Caballeronia sp. TF1N1: one gene and its partner. The protein of the gene in region 1 interacts with the protein of each later gene in a pairwise test. Links are inferred from orthologs where the notes say so. Each region holds a gene or a part of one and is shown in the gene's direction. Other genes may lie near its edges.

The links.
Region 2: the proteins of grpE (region 1) and groL interact in binary tests that used the Escherichia coli proteins (3 or more experiments, as listed by UniProt). The link is inferred for Caballeronia sp. TF1N1 from one-to-one orthologs.

Annotation. Positions count from the first base shown.
Region 1 is NZ_CP084626.1:387,924-390,846, forward strand. It holds grpE (nucleotide exchange factor GrpE), read left to right. Parts: upstream 1-1,128; coding sequence 1,129-1,719; downstream 1,720-2,923. Other genes in the region: hemH (ferrochelatase), read left to right, coding at 1-131; LDZ28_RS01835 (RNA-binding S4 domain-containing protein), read left to right, coding at 146-553; dnaK (molecular chaperone DnaK), read left to right, coding at 2,307-2,923. UniProt on the Escherichia coli protein: Participates actively in the response to hyperosmotic and heat shock by preventing the aggregation of stress-denatured proteins, in association with DnaK and GrpE. It is the nucleotide exchange factor for DnaK and may function as a thermosensor.
Region 2 is NZ_CP084626.1:2,299,051-2,309,063, reverse strand. Bases 3,712-6,672 are described here. They hold groL (chaperonin GroEL), read left to right. Parts: upstream 3,712-4,352; coding sequence 4,353-5,993; downstream 5,994-6,672. Other genes in these bases: LDZ28_RS10665 (DUF72 domain-containing protein), read right to left, coding at 6,569-6,672; LDZ28_RS10670 (hypothetical protein), read right to left, coding at 6,112-6,540; LDZ28_RS10680 (co-chaperone GroES), read left to right, coding at 3,969-4,259. In the rest of the region: LDZ28_RS10695 (D-(-)-3-hydroxybutyrate oligomer hydrolase), read left to right, coding at 1-2,089; LDZ28_RS10690 (DUF2242 domain-containing protein), read right to left, coding at 2,367-3,098; LDZ28_RS10685 (DUF4148 domain-containing protein), read right to left, coding at 3,283-3,600; more of LDZ28_RS10665, read right to left, coding at 6,673-7,345; LDZ28_RS10660 (hydroxymethylpyrimidine/phosphomethylpyrimidine kinase), read right to left, coding at 7,383-8,258; LDZ28_RS10655 (rubredoxin), read left to right, coding at 8,581-8,751; LDZ28_RS10650 (hypothetical protein), read right to left, coding at 8,784-8,951; LDZ28_RS10645 (hypothetical protein), read left to right, coding at 9,173-10,013.

The DNA of each region.
Region 1 (2,923 bases):
GCAAGCAGTTTCACCGCATTCCTTGCCTGAATGCATCGCCGGCGTGGATCAAGGCGCTGGGAGAAATCGCGGCGCAGAATCTGCAAGGCTGGCCGGTGCAGGCCGTGCAGCCATTGACGGTTGCCGCCTGAACGAACGGTAATTCATGAACTACACGATTTCGACGGAACCGGGCGCGCGTCTGCGCATCGACAAATGGCTTTGGGCGGCGCGCTTCTTCAAGACGCGTTCGCTCGCGAGCGACGCGGTGGAAAAAGGCCGCGTGAAGATCGGCGGGGCGAACGTGAAGCCGTCGAAGGACGTGCGCGTCGGCGATCTCGTCGAGATCGATATCGAGCGGATCGTCTGGCAAGTGGAAGTAAAGGGCGTGTGCGACGTGCGCGGACCGGCTAGCGTGGCCCAGACGCTTTACGCGGAAACGGAAGAGGGCCGAGTGAAGCGGTTAGCCGAAGCCGAGCGGCGCAAGACGTTTCGCGAGCCGGCTGCCGGAATTCAGGGCAGGCCGACGAAGCGCGACCGGCGCATTATCGACAAACTGGCAGGTTCGGATTGAAGTAGTTTTCGATGGTCGCATGAACCCCGCCGTACTCGGTGTTACGGGCGGTGACAGCGCCGGACATACATATGGTGGTCGTTCCCGCAACCAGTACCAGAGCGACCACCGCGATAGCAAAGGTCAGTTTCATGGTACCCCCGGTGAGCGGGATAACCGGTCGTGAAAACCGGAAGGAAACAGGCAAGGGCTGAGCGGTTACTGCATTCGTAGGATTAGGGTTAACGTGTTCCTGCGACGCATGTTCGAAGTGTAGGCGAACAACGCAATCGCCTCAATCTGATTTTTGCGTACTGCGACGAAACGCCCATTACGAAGTGTTTCTCGCAGTTAAATGTGGCGAATTTGCACTTAACGCTTCACGCCGCCGACAAGCGTGGCCCGCCGTTGTCCGATGTTTGATGCGCACGCGAAAAAAGCTAAATTTCGTCCGAAAAACCGCTTCTGGAGCCTTGAAAATCCCTCGGATGCCCCAAATTCCGCCGCTAGTGCGAAAAAGCCTGGCCTGGTTCTCGGCGGTAAGAGGACTCCCGGCCGATCGCATCCATTTCACTCACAGCAATACATTCAGCGACATGGAAAACACGCAAGAGAATCCAGCGAGCCAGAACCCCACGCCCGCAGACGAAACCGCGCGCCAGGCCGCCGACCCGACCCAAGCCGGCGCAACCGGAGCGCCGACGGGCGCCGATGCGCCGCAAGTCGCGCCGGACGCGAACGAAGCCGCGCTGGCCGAAGCGCAGGCGAAGATCGCCGCGCTCCAGGAAGAGTTCCTGCGCGCCAAGGCGGAAACGGAAAACGTGCGTCGCCGCGGTCAGGACGATGTGCAAAAGGCGCACAAGTTCGCCATCGAAAGCTTCGCCGAACATCTGCTGCCGGTACTCGACAGTCTCGAAGCCGCGCTTGCCGATCAATCGTCCGATCTCGTCAAGGTGCGGGAAGGCGTCGAACTCACGCTGCGTCAACTGACCGCCGCGCTGGAAAAGGGGCGCGTCACCGCGCTGAATCCGGTAGGCGAGAAGTTCGACCCGCATCGTCACCAGGCTATTTCCATGGTGCCGGCCGAGCAGGAAGCGAATACCGTCGTGTCCGTCCTGCAAAAGGGCTACGTGATTTCGGATCGCGTGCTGCGTCCGGCTCTCGTCACCGTCGCCGCACCGAAGTAACGCGCCGCGAGAACGCCATGGCCGCCTCGGAGAATCGCGTTCCCGTCGATGCCACCGCGTTTTCGGTCTTCGCCATGCAGGAGTTGGACGCCCCCGGCTTCGACGCCAGGCTGGCTTCGACGGGCGATGATCTGGCCGTCGTGTTCTTCTGGGGCGTCGACTGCTTCAACTGCGAAATCGCCAAAAAAGCGATGCTCGCGAGGCCCGATGAAATCCGCGCGCTCGGACTGAAGTGGTTTCACAGCAATGTCTACGAGCATCGGGAACTGGGACGGCGATTTTTGCTGCATGGCGTGCCGACGTGGTTTTTCTTTCATCGCGGCAAGCGTCTTGGGCGCGCCACCGGCTGCATGGGCTCGCGCAATTCGAAGCGGCGGTCGCGGCGGCACGGGAAAAGATCCGCGGCAAGGCTTCCGAGTGAAAAAAGATATAGACCGCATCGCTTTCAGGGTCTTGAAAACGAAATCCGCGTTCTTATCTTGCGTACAGGTATGAATATTTGGGCGTTCGGCCCGGTAAATCGGCCGCAAAAGCCGGCGTTTTCCGGCCGCAGCGCTAAAGCGATCAAAGCTAGGAGAGTATAAAAAATGGGCAAAATCATCGGTATCGACCTCGGCACCACGAACTCGTGCGTGGCGCTGATGGAAGGCAATCAGGTCAAGGTCATCGAGAACTCGGAAGGCGCGCGCACCACGCCGTCGATCATCGCGTATGTCGACGACAACGAAATCCTGGTTGGCGCACCTGCCAAGCGTCAGTCGGTTACGAATCCGCGCAACACGCTTTACGCAGTGAAGCGCCTGATCGGCCGCCGCTTCGACGAGAAGGAAGTGCAGAAGGACATCAGCCTGATGCCCTACAAGATCGTCAAGCACGACAACGGCGACGCATGGGTCGAAGCGCACGGCAAGAGCCTCGCGCCGTCGCAGATTTCCGCTGAAGTGCTGCGCAAGATGAAGAAGACCGCTGAGGACTACCTCGGCGAGCCGGTTACGGAAGCCGTCATCACGGTCCCGGCGTACTTCAACGACAGCCAGCGTCAGGCAACGAAGGACGCAGGCCGCATCGCCGGTCTGGAAGTGAAGCGCATCATCAACGAACCGACGGCAGCCGCGCTCGCCTTCGGTCTCGACAAGGCCGAAAAGGGCGACCGCAAGATCGCCGTGTTCGACTTGGGCGGCGGCACGTTCGACATCTCGATCAT
Region 2 (10,013 bases), 1.9 Mb from region 1 along the record:
CGCGGCGACGCTCGCCGTGCTGGCGGCATTTGCGACGACCACGCTCGTCGCCTGTCACGGCGGCGATGACGACGGCCCGCAGTTCCCGTCCAACACCTTGCCGAGTTTCGTCTCGGGAACGGTGAAGACGCAGACTTACGACGGCAATACCGACGACCTGCTGACCGCCGGACTCGGCAAGACAGGACTTGCGTCGGCGACGCCGCCTTCAATCGCCAATGCGGCCGCGCCGACAGCGGCGGAACTGCGGCGCCTGGCTATCTATTCGAACTATCGTGCGCTCGTCGATATGTCGGCGAACGGCGGCTACGGGCGCTTCTGGGGGCCGAATGTCGATCTGAACGGCGGCGACACGCTCGGCGAAGGCAAGATCGCGGGCAAGGAGTATCTGGCCTTCTCGGACGACGGTTCGGGCACGAAGAACGTCAGCCTGCTCGTGCAGATTCCGACGAGTTTCAATCCGGATCAGCCTTGCATCGTGACGGCGACATCGTCGGGATCGCGCGGCGTATATGGCGCGATTTCGGCAGCGGGCGAGTGGGGTTTGAAGCGCGGCTGCGCGGTTGCGTACACGGATAAAGGCAGCGGCAACGGCGCGCACGAGTTGTCGACGAACCTCGTCACGCTGATCGATGGCACGCTTTCCAATGCGACCTTTGCGGGCAATTCGGCGATCTTCAAGGCGAACCTGAGCCAATCGGCGCTTTCGGCTTACAACTCGGCGTATCCGAATCGCTACGCTTTCAAACACGCGCACTCGCAGCAGAATCCCGAAAAGGACTGGGGCAAGAATACGTTACAGGCGATTCAGTTCGCGTACTGGGCGCTCAACGATACCTATGGCGTGGTCAACGGCTCGACGCATTCCGCGCGCTACTCGAAAGGCAGCATTACGACGATCGCGGCATCGGTGAGCAATGGCGGCGGCGCGGCGCTTGCAGCCGCCGAACAGGACACCGATGGCTGGATAAGCGCGGTCGTCGTCGGCGAACCGCAGATCAACATGAATCTGCCGGCGCAGGTTGCGGTGCGCGAAGGCGGCCAGGCCGTCGGTTCGTTCGGGCGTCCGCTTGCCGATTACATGACCTACGCGAACCTGCTTCAGCCATGCGCGGCGCTAGCGACGGCGGCGGTCGGCGCGCCGTATCTGACGGCACTGCCGCTCGCGACCACCGTGGCGATTCGCACCGCACGCTGCACCACGCTCGCGGCGAGCGGCGCGATTGCCGGCGGCGATACGCTCTCGCAAGCCAACGACGCGCTCGCGAAGCTGCATCAGGCGGGCTACGAAGCCGACTCCGACACGTTACATGCGCCGATGTGGGACTCGCAGGCCGTGCCTGCCGTCGCCGTGACTTACGCCGATGCCTACATGCTGGCGAGCGTCGCCGACAACCTGTGCAACTTCAGCTTCGGCACGACCAACGCGCTGACCGGCGCGGCGGGCGTGAACCCGCTCGTTTCGCCGATGCCCACGGTCTTCGGCAACGGCAATGGCGTGCCGCCGACCAACGGCATCAACCTCGTCTATAACGCGGGGACGTCGGGCGCGGCGGATCATCGGCTTGCGACGCCCGATGCGAGCTTCGCGGGCGCGGCCTGCCTGCGCGCGCTCTGGGCGAACGGCAATCCGACGATGACGGCGAGCGTGAACGCGATTCGCGTCAACGCGAATCTGCGTGGCAAGCCGGCGATCATCGTGCAGGGAAGGTCGGATGCGCTCGTGCCGATCAACCATGCCTCGCGGCCGTATCTCGGCGCGAACAAGGTGGTGGAAGGCAACAATAGCCAGCTCTCACTGTACGAAATCACGAACGGTCAGCACTTCGATGCGTTCCTGAGCGTGGCTGGTTTCGATACGCGCTTCGTGCCCGTGCACTACTACAACCTTCAGGCGCTCAATTTGATGTGGGCTCACCTGAAGAACAACGCGCCGTTGCCGCCGTCGCAAGTCGTGCATACGGTGGCGCGCGGCGGCACGCCGGGTGCGGCGCCTCAATTGACGGTGGCGAATCTCCCGGCGATCGCGGCGAGCCCCGGCGCGAATGCGATTTCGGTGAATGGCGGCGTGGTGAATGTGCCGAATTGAGGGGTGATGGGAGTGGCGTGCGGATTGGCGTCGCTGTCGGCGGCAGGCGGAGCTTCAGCTTTAGGCGGCGCGTGATGAGCGCGCCGCATCGATGCGTTCGGGCGGGCTAGCTGCGCGATGAGCGAGGCGTCACAGGCTACGCGGGTACATTTGCGAACGGCGACGGGTGCTGAATGAGGTTTGTGGTGAGCTGATCACGCAACTGCAGCCGCCGTTGCCCGCGTGCTTGATGCTTGCATCGACGAAGCGTTTCCCGGAACGACGCGCGCGCTCGATCTCACTGAACCGGCGCCGATGCCGCGACGCCTTCGGACGCAGCGTGTTTCGCGTCGGATGACTGGATGGCCGTCGCCGCCGCGGCGGGCGCCTGTACGACGATCGGCGTTGGCGTGAGATCCGGTGAACTCACGATCAGCGACGGTGCGAGCGGCTTGCTCTTGACCTCATCCGATGCGATGGGCGAACTGCGCGGCACCGTGCTCAGATAGTGCCCCATCAGCCCGAAGAATCGGTCATAGAACTTGCCGGCGGGCACGGTTTCGCTGGAGATCTTGACCATTGCATCGCTGTTCGAACGGATCGGCAGCGAAAGCGAGCCCAAGACGCTCAAGCCCACGCTTGCGGAGGTATCGCTTTTCTTGAGCGCATAGCCGTCCTGCACCGCGTTCACATAAGCGATGCTCGTATTGGTCGTGTTTTCGCCGGGCGTGCAGACCACATGGAATGAGACGACCACGTGCGTTTCGGTGGACGGCTGGAAGTTCTTGGTGGCGTCGACGGTATCGGCTTGCGCCATCGTCGTGAGAAAGCCTTGCGAAAGCAGCGCGCGGCGGGCCGCCTCGCAGGTTTCGTTCACGGTGGCGTCGAAGTTGCGCGCGAACGGGCTCGCACCGGAGTCGAAGAGTTCCTGCTGATAGCTCGGCGTGGTCGCCGCGCGTCCGCCACAGGCGGCAAGGGCGAGAATTCCGAGGGAGAGAAAGGCAAGGCGCAGCGACGACGACATAGGCATGAGAGGCAACGAAGACGAAATTTGTGATGCAACAAACACAAATTGTAGTTCCCTCCGACTGCGCGAGAAAAAAACGTAGTCCAAAAACATCGTCGAATCCGTGGCTTACAGAAACTTTTCCTTCGGGATGCGCAAAAAGCAAAAGCCCGGCGTGCGTGCCGGGCTTCGTTACGCGAATCGACGATTACGGGCGATTGAAGTCGACCGGATTCGGGTCGATAGCCGCGCGGCGGGCAGCACCCGAAGCGGCAGCGCCTTCGCCGACACCGCCAAACGACGAAGCAGCCGTGCCTTGTTGCGCGTTCAGGCGTGCTTGCGCGGCCTGAATGTTGGCGGGGTATTGGGTTTGATCGCTGGCCGGGTTGTAGCCTGCGCGTTCCAGTTGAACCAGTTGAGCCTTCACTTCAGCCCGCGTCACCGGCGCGTTTTCTTGCGCCTGGGCGAAAGCGGGGACTGCAAGGACGGCAGCAACGGCGATTGCGGGGATGATCGACTTGAACATGATGAACCTCCTATGTACTGATCTCGGGAACGTTGCGGGTAGAGAGTTTGTCTCTTCACTGCTTCGTCGTTGAAATGCAGTCTAGGCCTCGCCGACCCTAGTAGAAACCCTAATTAAGCGAAATCAGAATTGACGGATTGACATTAATCCAGCCAATCGACCTTACGAAATCCATAAATTTCCCCGTGTCCAGACAAAAGTACGCGAAATAGGGAATGCCCGTCTGTCCCCGTCCTTGAAATTGTCAAACTCGGTCCATATAATTAGCACTCACTGCACGAGAGTGCTAACAAATTGCCGCTCGGGCAGCTTCGCTCACCGGGCGGGTTTCCCCCGCGTTTTCAGTCTCAATCAAGAGAGGAGTGTGTATGAATCTTCGTCCTTTGCACGATCGCGTCATCGTTAAACGTCTGGATCAGGAAACCAAGACTGCCTCGGGCCTCATCATCCCCGAAGCTGCAGCCGAAAAGCCGGATCAAGGCGAAATCCTGGCCGTCGGCCCGGGTAAGCGCGATGACAAGGGTGTGCAGAACGCCCTCGACGTGAAGGTGGGCGACCGCGTGTTGTTCGGCAAGTACGCCGGCCAGACCGTCAAGGTCGACGGGCAAGAACTGCTCGTGATGCGCGAAGAAGACATCATGGCCGTTCTGGTCAAGTAAGCACCTTCCTGCACTTCGGCTTCGCCGCAGAGCCGCTCCATTGGAGCCTGCCGCCCGAAGCCTCCAAACTGAATCGACTCAAGGAGTTTGAATATGGCAGCTAAAGAAGTCACTTTTGGCGATACCGCACGCGCCAAGATGGTCGAAGGCGTGAACATTCTGGCCAACGCGGTCAAGGTCACGCTGGGTCCGAAGGGCCGCAATGTCGTGCTCGAGCGCAGCTTCGGCGGCCCGACGGTCACCAAGGACGGTGTCTCGGTCGCGAAGGAAATCGAACTGAAGGACAAGCTCCAGAACATGGGCGCGCAAATGGTCAAGGAAGTGGCTTCCCGGACCAGCGACAACGCCGGTGACGGCACCACGACCGCTACGGTTCTGGCGCAATCCATCGTTCGCGAAGGCATGAAGTACGTTGCATCGGGCATGAACCCGATGGACCTGAAGCGCGGTATCGACAAGGCAGTTGCTGCAGCTATCGAAGAACTGCGCAAGATCAGCAAGCCCTGCACGACGAACAAGGAAATCGCTCAAGTTGGCGCGATTTCGGCGAACAGCGACACGTCCATCGGCGACCGTATCGCTGAAGCAATGGACAAGGTCGGTAAGGAAGGCGTGATCACGGTTGAAGACGGCAAGTCGCTGGAAGACGAGCTGGACGTCGTGGAAGGCATGCAGTTCGACCGCGGCTACCTGTCGCCGTACTTCATCAACAACCCGGACAAGCAAGTCGCCCTGCTCGAAAACCCGTTCGTGCTGCTGCACGACAAGAAGGTTTCGAACATCCGCGATCTGCTGCCGGTGCTGGAACAAGTCGCGAAGGCTGGCCGTCCGCTGCTGATCATCGCTGAAGACGTCGAAGGCGAAGCGCTGGCTACGCTGGTCGTGAACAACATCCGCGGCATTCTGAAGACCGTTGCCGTCAAGGCTCCGGGCTTTGGCGACCGTCGCAAGGCCATGCTGGAAGACATCGCTATCCTGACCGGTGGTCAAGTGATCGCGGAAGAAACCGGCCTGACGCTCGAAAAGGCTACGCTGGCTGAACTGGGTCAAGCAAAGCGCATCGAAGTGGGCAAGGAAAACACGACGATCATCGACGGCGCTGGCGAAGCAGCAAGCATCGAAGCGCGCGTGAAGCAAGTGCGCACGCAGATCGAGGAAGCAACGTCGGATTACGACCGTGAAAAGCTGCAAGAGCGCGTGGCCAAGTTGGCTGGCGGCGTGGCAGTGATCAAGGTCGGCGCTGCGACCGAAGTCGAAATGAAGGAAAAGAAGGCACGTGTCGAAGACGCACTGCACGCAACTCGTGCGGCTGTGGAAGAAGGCATCGTGGCCGGCGGCGGCGTCGCGCTGATCCGCGCTCGCAAGGCTGTCGAAGGCGTGAAGGGCCTGAACTCGGACCAGGACGCGGGCATCCGCATCGTTCTGCGTGCGATGGAAGAGCCGCTGCGCCAGATCGTCACGAACGGCGGCGAAGAAGCTTCCGTCGTGGTGGCGGCTGTTGCTGCGGGCACGGGCAACTACGGCTACAACGCGGCAACGGGCGAGTACGGTGACCTGGTGGAAGCCGGTGTCGTCGACCCGACCAAGGTGACGCGCACGGCATTGCAAAACGCGGCATCGGTGGCAGGCCTGCTGCTGACGACCGACGCAGCCGTCGCGGAACTGCCGAAGGAAGACTCGGCCATGCCTGGTGGCATGCCCGGCGGCATGGGCGGCATGGGCATGGACATGTAATTCGGTTTCGACCGGTTACTTGCTTCATCCTCAGGGCGTGGGTTTCGAAAGAAGCTCACGCCGCAAAGAAAAACCCGCAGCAATGCGGGTTTTTTTCGTCCGTGGCAAACGCGGACCGTTACTTGTTCATCTGATCGCGCAAGTTCTGCGCGGCGGCCTTGTAGTCGTAGGTTGGATAAAACTCCGTCGTATAGCCGCCCCACGCGGTGGTTTCGATCGCGCGATTCACTTCGCGCAGGCGATCGGCAGGCACGCGCAAGGTCACGACCTGACCGACGCCCATCATTACGTACCACGACACCACTTCGATTCCCGGCGGCGGAAACGTCTTGAAGAAGCCTTGCTCCTTCAACTGCTCGTTGATCTTCGGAAGCGGTTTGCTTTGATCGTGCTTGAGGAAGATGGTCAGCAGGAAGGTGCCGTCGCCAGTCGGTGTGACGGGCGGCGCCGTGCTTTGCTGCGCGTTTGCGGGCAGGGCGATGTAAATCAGCGAGGCGAACATCGTGGCTTGTAAAAGGCGTGCAATTCGTCTTGCTGATCGATGCATCGGGAATGCTCCTCGTGAACGAATCGGTTTAACGATGGTGGGTGCGCAGGCGCTCGATCATATGCAGCGCGTTGGGTTGCGCATTGCCTTCGGCGGTGTTGTCGAAGATGCACCAGACCTCGGGCGTTTTCTTCGCGCGCGTGTGCAGCGTGCGCGCGAGGTCGTCGAGATAGGTGTAGTTGTAGGAAGACTTGTAGAGCTCGGGCGAGCCATGCAGCCGCACATACACGAGCGAAGTGTCCGCGCGATGCTTGATCTCGCACTCGTCGGGGATCGGGTCCGCATCGACATAAGCCATGTGATGCGCCTTCAGGAGCGCGGCCGTGTGGGTGGTGAACCAGGACGGATGCCGCGCCTCGATTGCAATCGGCAACTTCGTGCGCTCGCGCAACGCCTTGATGAAGGCTTCGGCCGTGGCCTGATCGAAGGGCAGACTGGGCGGCAGTTGCACGAGCCAGCAACCGAGCTTGTCGCCGAGTTGCCCCGCGCTTTGCAAGAATTCGTCGAGGAGCGCTTCGGTGCCGACGAGCCGCGCGTCGTGCGTAATGGACTTGGGCAATTTCACCGAGAAGCGAAACGACTCGGGCACGCTCTGCGCCCAGTTCGCGTAAGTCGATTCGCGATGCGGTTTGTAGAAACTCGAATTTATCTCGACGCAAGTCAGCACGTGTGCGTAGCGTTCGAGATGCGTGCCTTCATGCGGAAAGCTCGACGACACGGCGCTCGACAAACCCCAACCCGCGCAGCCGATACGGATCGCGCCTTGCGGGCCGGGCTTGTGCAGATGAGGCAGTCGGTACGGCATGCGTTCTCCCGGCGACTCGATTGGTCAGTGTTTTGGGCTAATGGCGTACTTCCCCAGGCAGTCCCGCCGACTCGTCGGGAAGGGACGACGTCTCGCCTTCTTCGTCTGCATCGTTCGAGCGCGCCCAGAAAAACCGGTCCGGCAAATAGGCGCCCATGCCCGGACGGAACGCGGCGCGCGCCGCCTGGAACACATACTCTTGAGCCTCGCGTGCGGCCTCGGCGGGTTCCTGTCCGTTGGCAAGCAAGGCCGCGACCGCGGCGCCAAGCGTATCCGTCAGCCCCATGATGCGATGCACACCGCGATCCCACGTATCTTGCCGCACCTGGCCTTCTTCGCTATACAGCGTATTCACATGCCGATGCGTGCCGGTTTCCATTGCGAGCACATATTCGCAACCTTGCGCCAGGATATGCGAGATCGCGGCATCCAGCGTTGGCGCCTCGGCGTCGCTGTCGGGTTGCGCGAGCTGCAACAACGTGGCGTGATCGGCGATCAACATGGTCGTTTGCGGCACGAGCAGGTCGGCAAGCGACTCACGCAGCTCGTCGGCGGACAAAACGTGTTCATCGTCGAGTGTGAAGTCCGGCGCGAGGATCAGCGGTACGTCGTCGTAGTCGGACACCACTTCGGCGATAGCGGAAACCACTTCCGCGCGCGTTGCCGCGCCGATCTTAAACGCGGCGATCGGCATGTCCTCTAGCAACATGCGCGCCTGCGTGGCGACGACGTCGGGGTCGATGCCGGTAACTTCGTCGCAGCTCGCGGAGTCGCGCACCGCGTAGCCCGTCAGCACCGTCACGCCGTGGCAGCCCATGCTTGCGAGCGTCAGCACGTCGGCTTGAAGCCCCGAACCGCCTGTGGGGTCCGTCAGGCCGAAGGTGAGAACGATCGGTGGGGAGTCGCCGGTCATGGCAAAAGCGGACATTGTTTTCTTGATTGCACGAATGGAACGGAAGGGCCGCGAACGCCCGCGCCTCGAAGTGCACTGGCGGCGGCCAGCTCGGTCATGATTCGACCGTGGTTCGACTATGGTTCAATGTTTCGATTATGCGGCCTAACGCCGTCAGGCTACAGTCTTTGCGCACTTTTTTCCGGTACGGCGGCGCTTGAGAGAGCCAGTACGGCGGTCAAAGGCTTGGCCACGCGTGAACGGGCATCTCGCTAGGCATTGACACGCCAACACGGTACCATCATGTCCTAATTTCAATCGACCATTTCGACGCGGCATAAGTATGGAATATAGAAGCTGGATGTGCCTGATCTGCGGCTGGATCTATGACGAGGAGGCGGGATTGCCCGAAGAGGGCATCGCGCCGGGTACGCGCTGGGAGGACGTTCCCATCAACTGGACTTGTCCCGAATGCGGAGCCCGCAAGGAAGATTTTGAGATGGTCCAGATCTGATCCGCACGCTCTACCGCGCCGCATGACTCCCGTCATGCGGCGCGCGTTTTTTGCGGACCGCTTTTTTGTTCGCTGCTTTCGTTCGCTGCTTTCGTTCGCTGCTTTCGTTGCTGTTTTTGTCCGGCAGCGCTGCCGGTGTTGCGTCGTGCATCGAAATCGATGCGCGCGTCCGTCGCATGTTTGGCCGCTGCAAGCTGCATGGGCGGCGACGCGTGCCGATGCCAATGCGAACCGGCGCCTGAAGGCATACGCTTGAGGCTGGTCCGTGGTTCGGCAAGACGGGCGCAGGCAGTAAGCGGTCCGTCGGTCGAGAAAATCGTGAGCGCGGTCAAGTACCGACGCTTTCATCGATGATGCTATTTCACCGCGCGCGCCCATGTTCGACTCACGGCGCCTGCGAACCGGTTTGTGAGCGCCAGATATGACATCTCGTCCCGATCTTCCAGTTACGTTCGAAGCTCTGCCCAATCCGCGCGGCGGCTCGGTGCGGCTCGCCGAAATGGCGCTGACCGACGCCCATCACGCGTTCCAGCGTCAGGGCGAAACCGCGCCCGCGTTGAAGCGCGCGATCTCCGCGCTGCATTCGGCGGGTTGGCTGCCTGCGCAGCGTTTCGCGGAAGCGCTCGCGCTCGTCGCGCCGCTCGGCGAGGAATCGGAGCCGACGCGTGCGCGCATCGCGGCTGCGCTCGCGGACTTCGGCGCGGCGGTGGAGCGCCACAATCTGCGCGAGTTGTCGTGCTCGACCGTGTTGTTCGATCACTATCGCGGGCTGCATGCGTTGCTCGCCATGCATACGCGCGTCGCGCCGGTTTCCTACGATGACCTCGCGCTCGCGGGCCGCGCCATCGCGCCCGCGACGTTGCGCGGCATCGCGCCCGAGCGGCTTGCGCGCGTTCGGGCGCACTACGAACAGGCCCTGCTCAAGCTCTTGCGCGGGCCCGAGCAGGAATCCGCCGATGCCTTCGCGCGCCTCGACGAGTGCCTGGGCGAACTCGGCGGCCCCGATCCTTACGACTTCTGGCGGCTCGCGCTCAACACTATTTGGGCGCTGCGCGAGCGCGCGGAGCGTCGCGGCGACGCCGATTTCGCCGCAAACGCCGACGCCAAGCGCCTTTACGCGCGCTTCAATCTCGTGTTGGCGGATCAGGCGCACGCGTCGACCTATGCGCCGCGCTCGCTCGTACGCGCGACGCTTGCGCTCCTCTGGCGCGACTTCGCGCTCTACGGCGCGATGCCGGAAGACGCGGAACGGGTCGACGTCT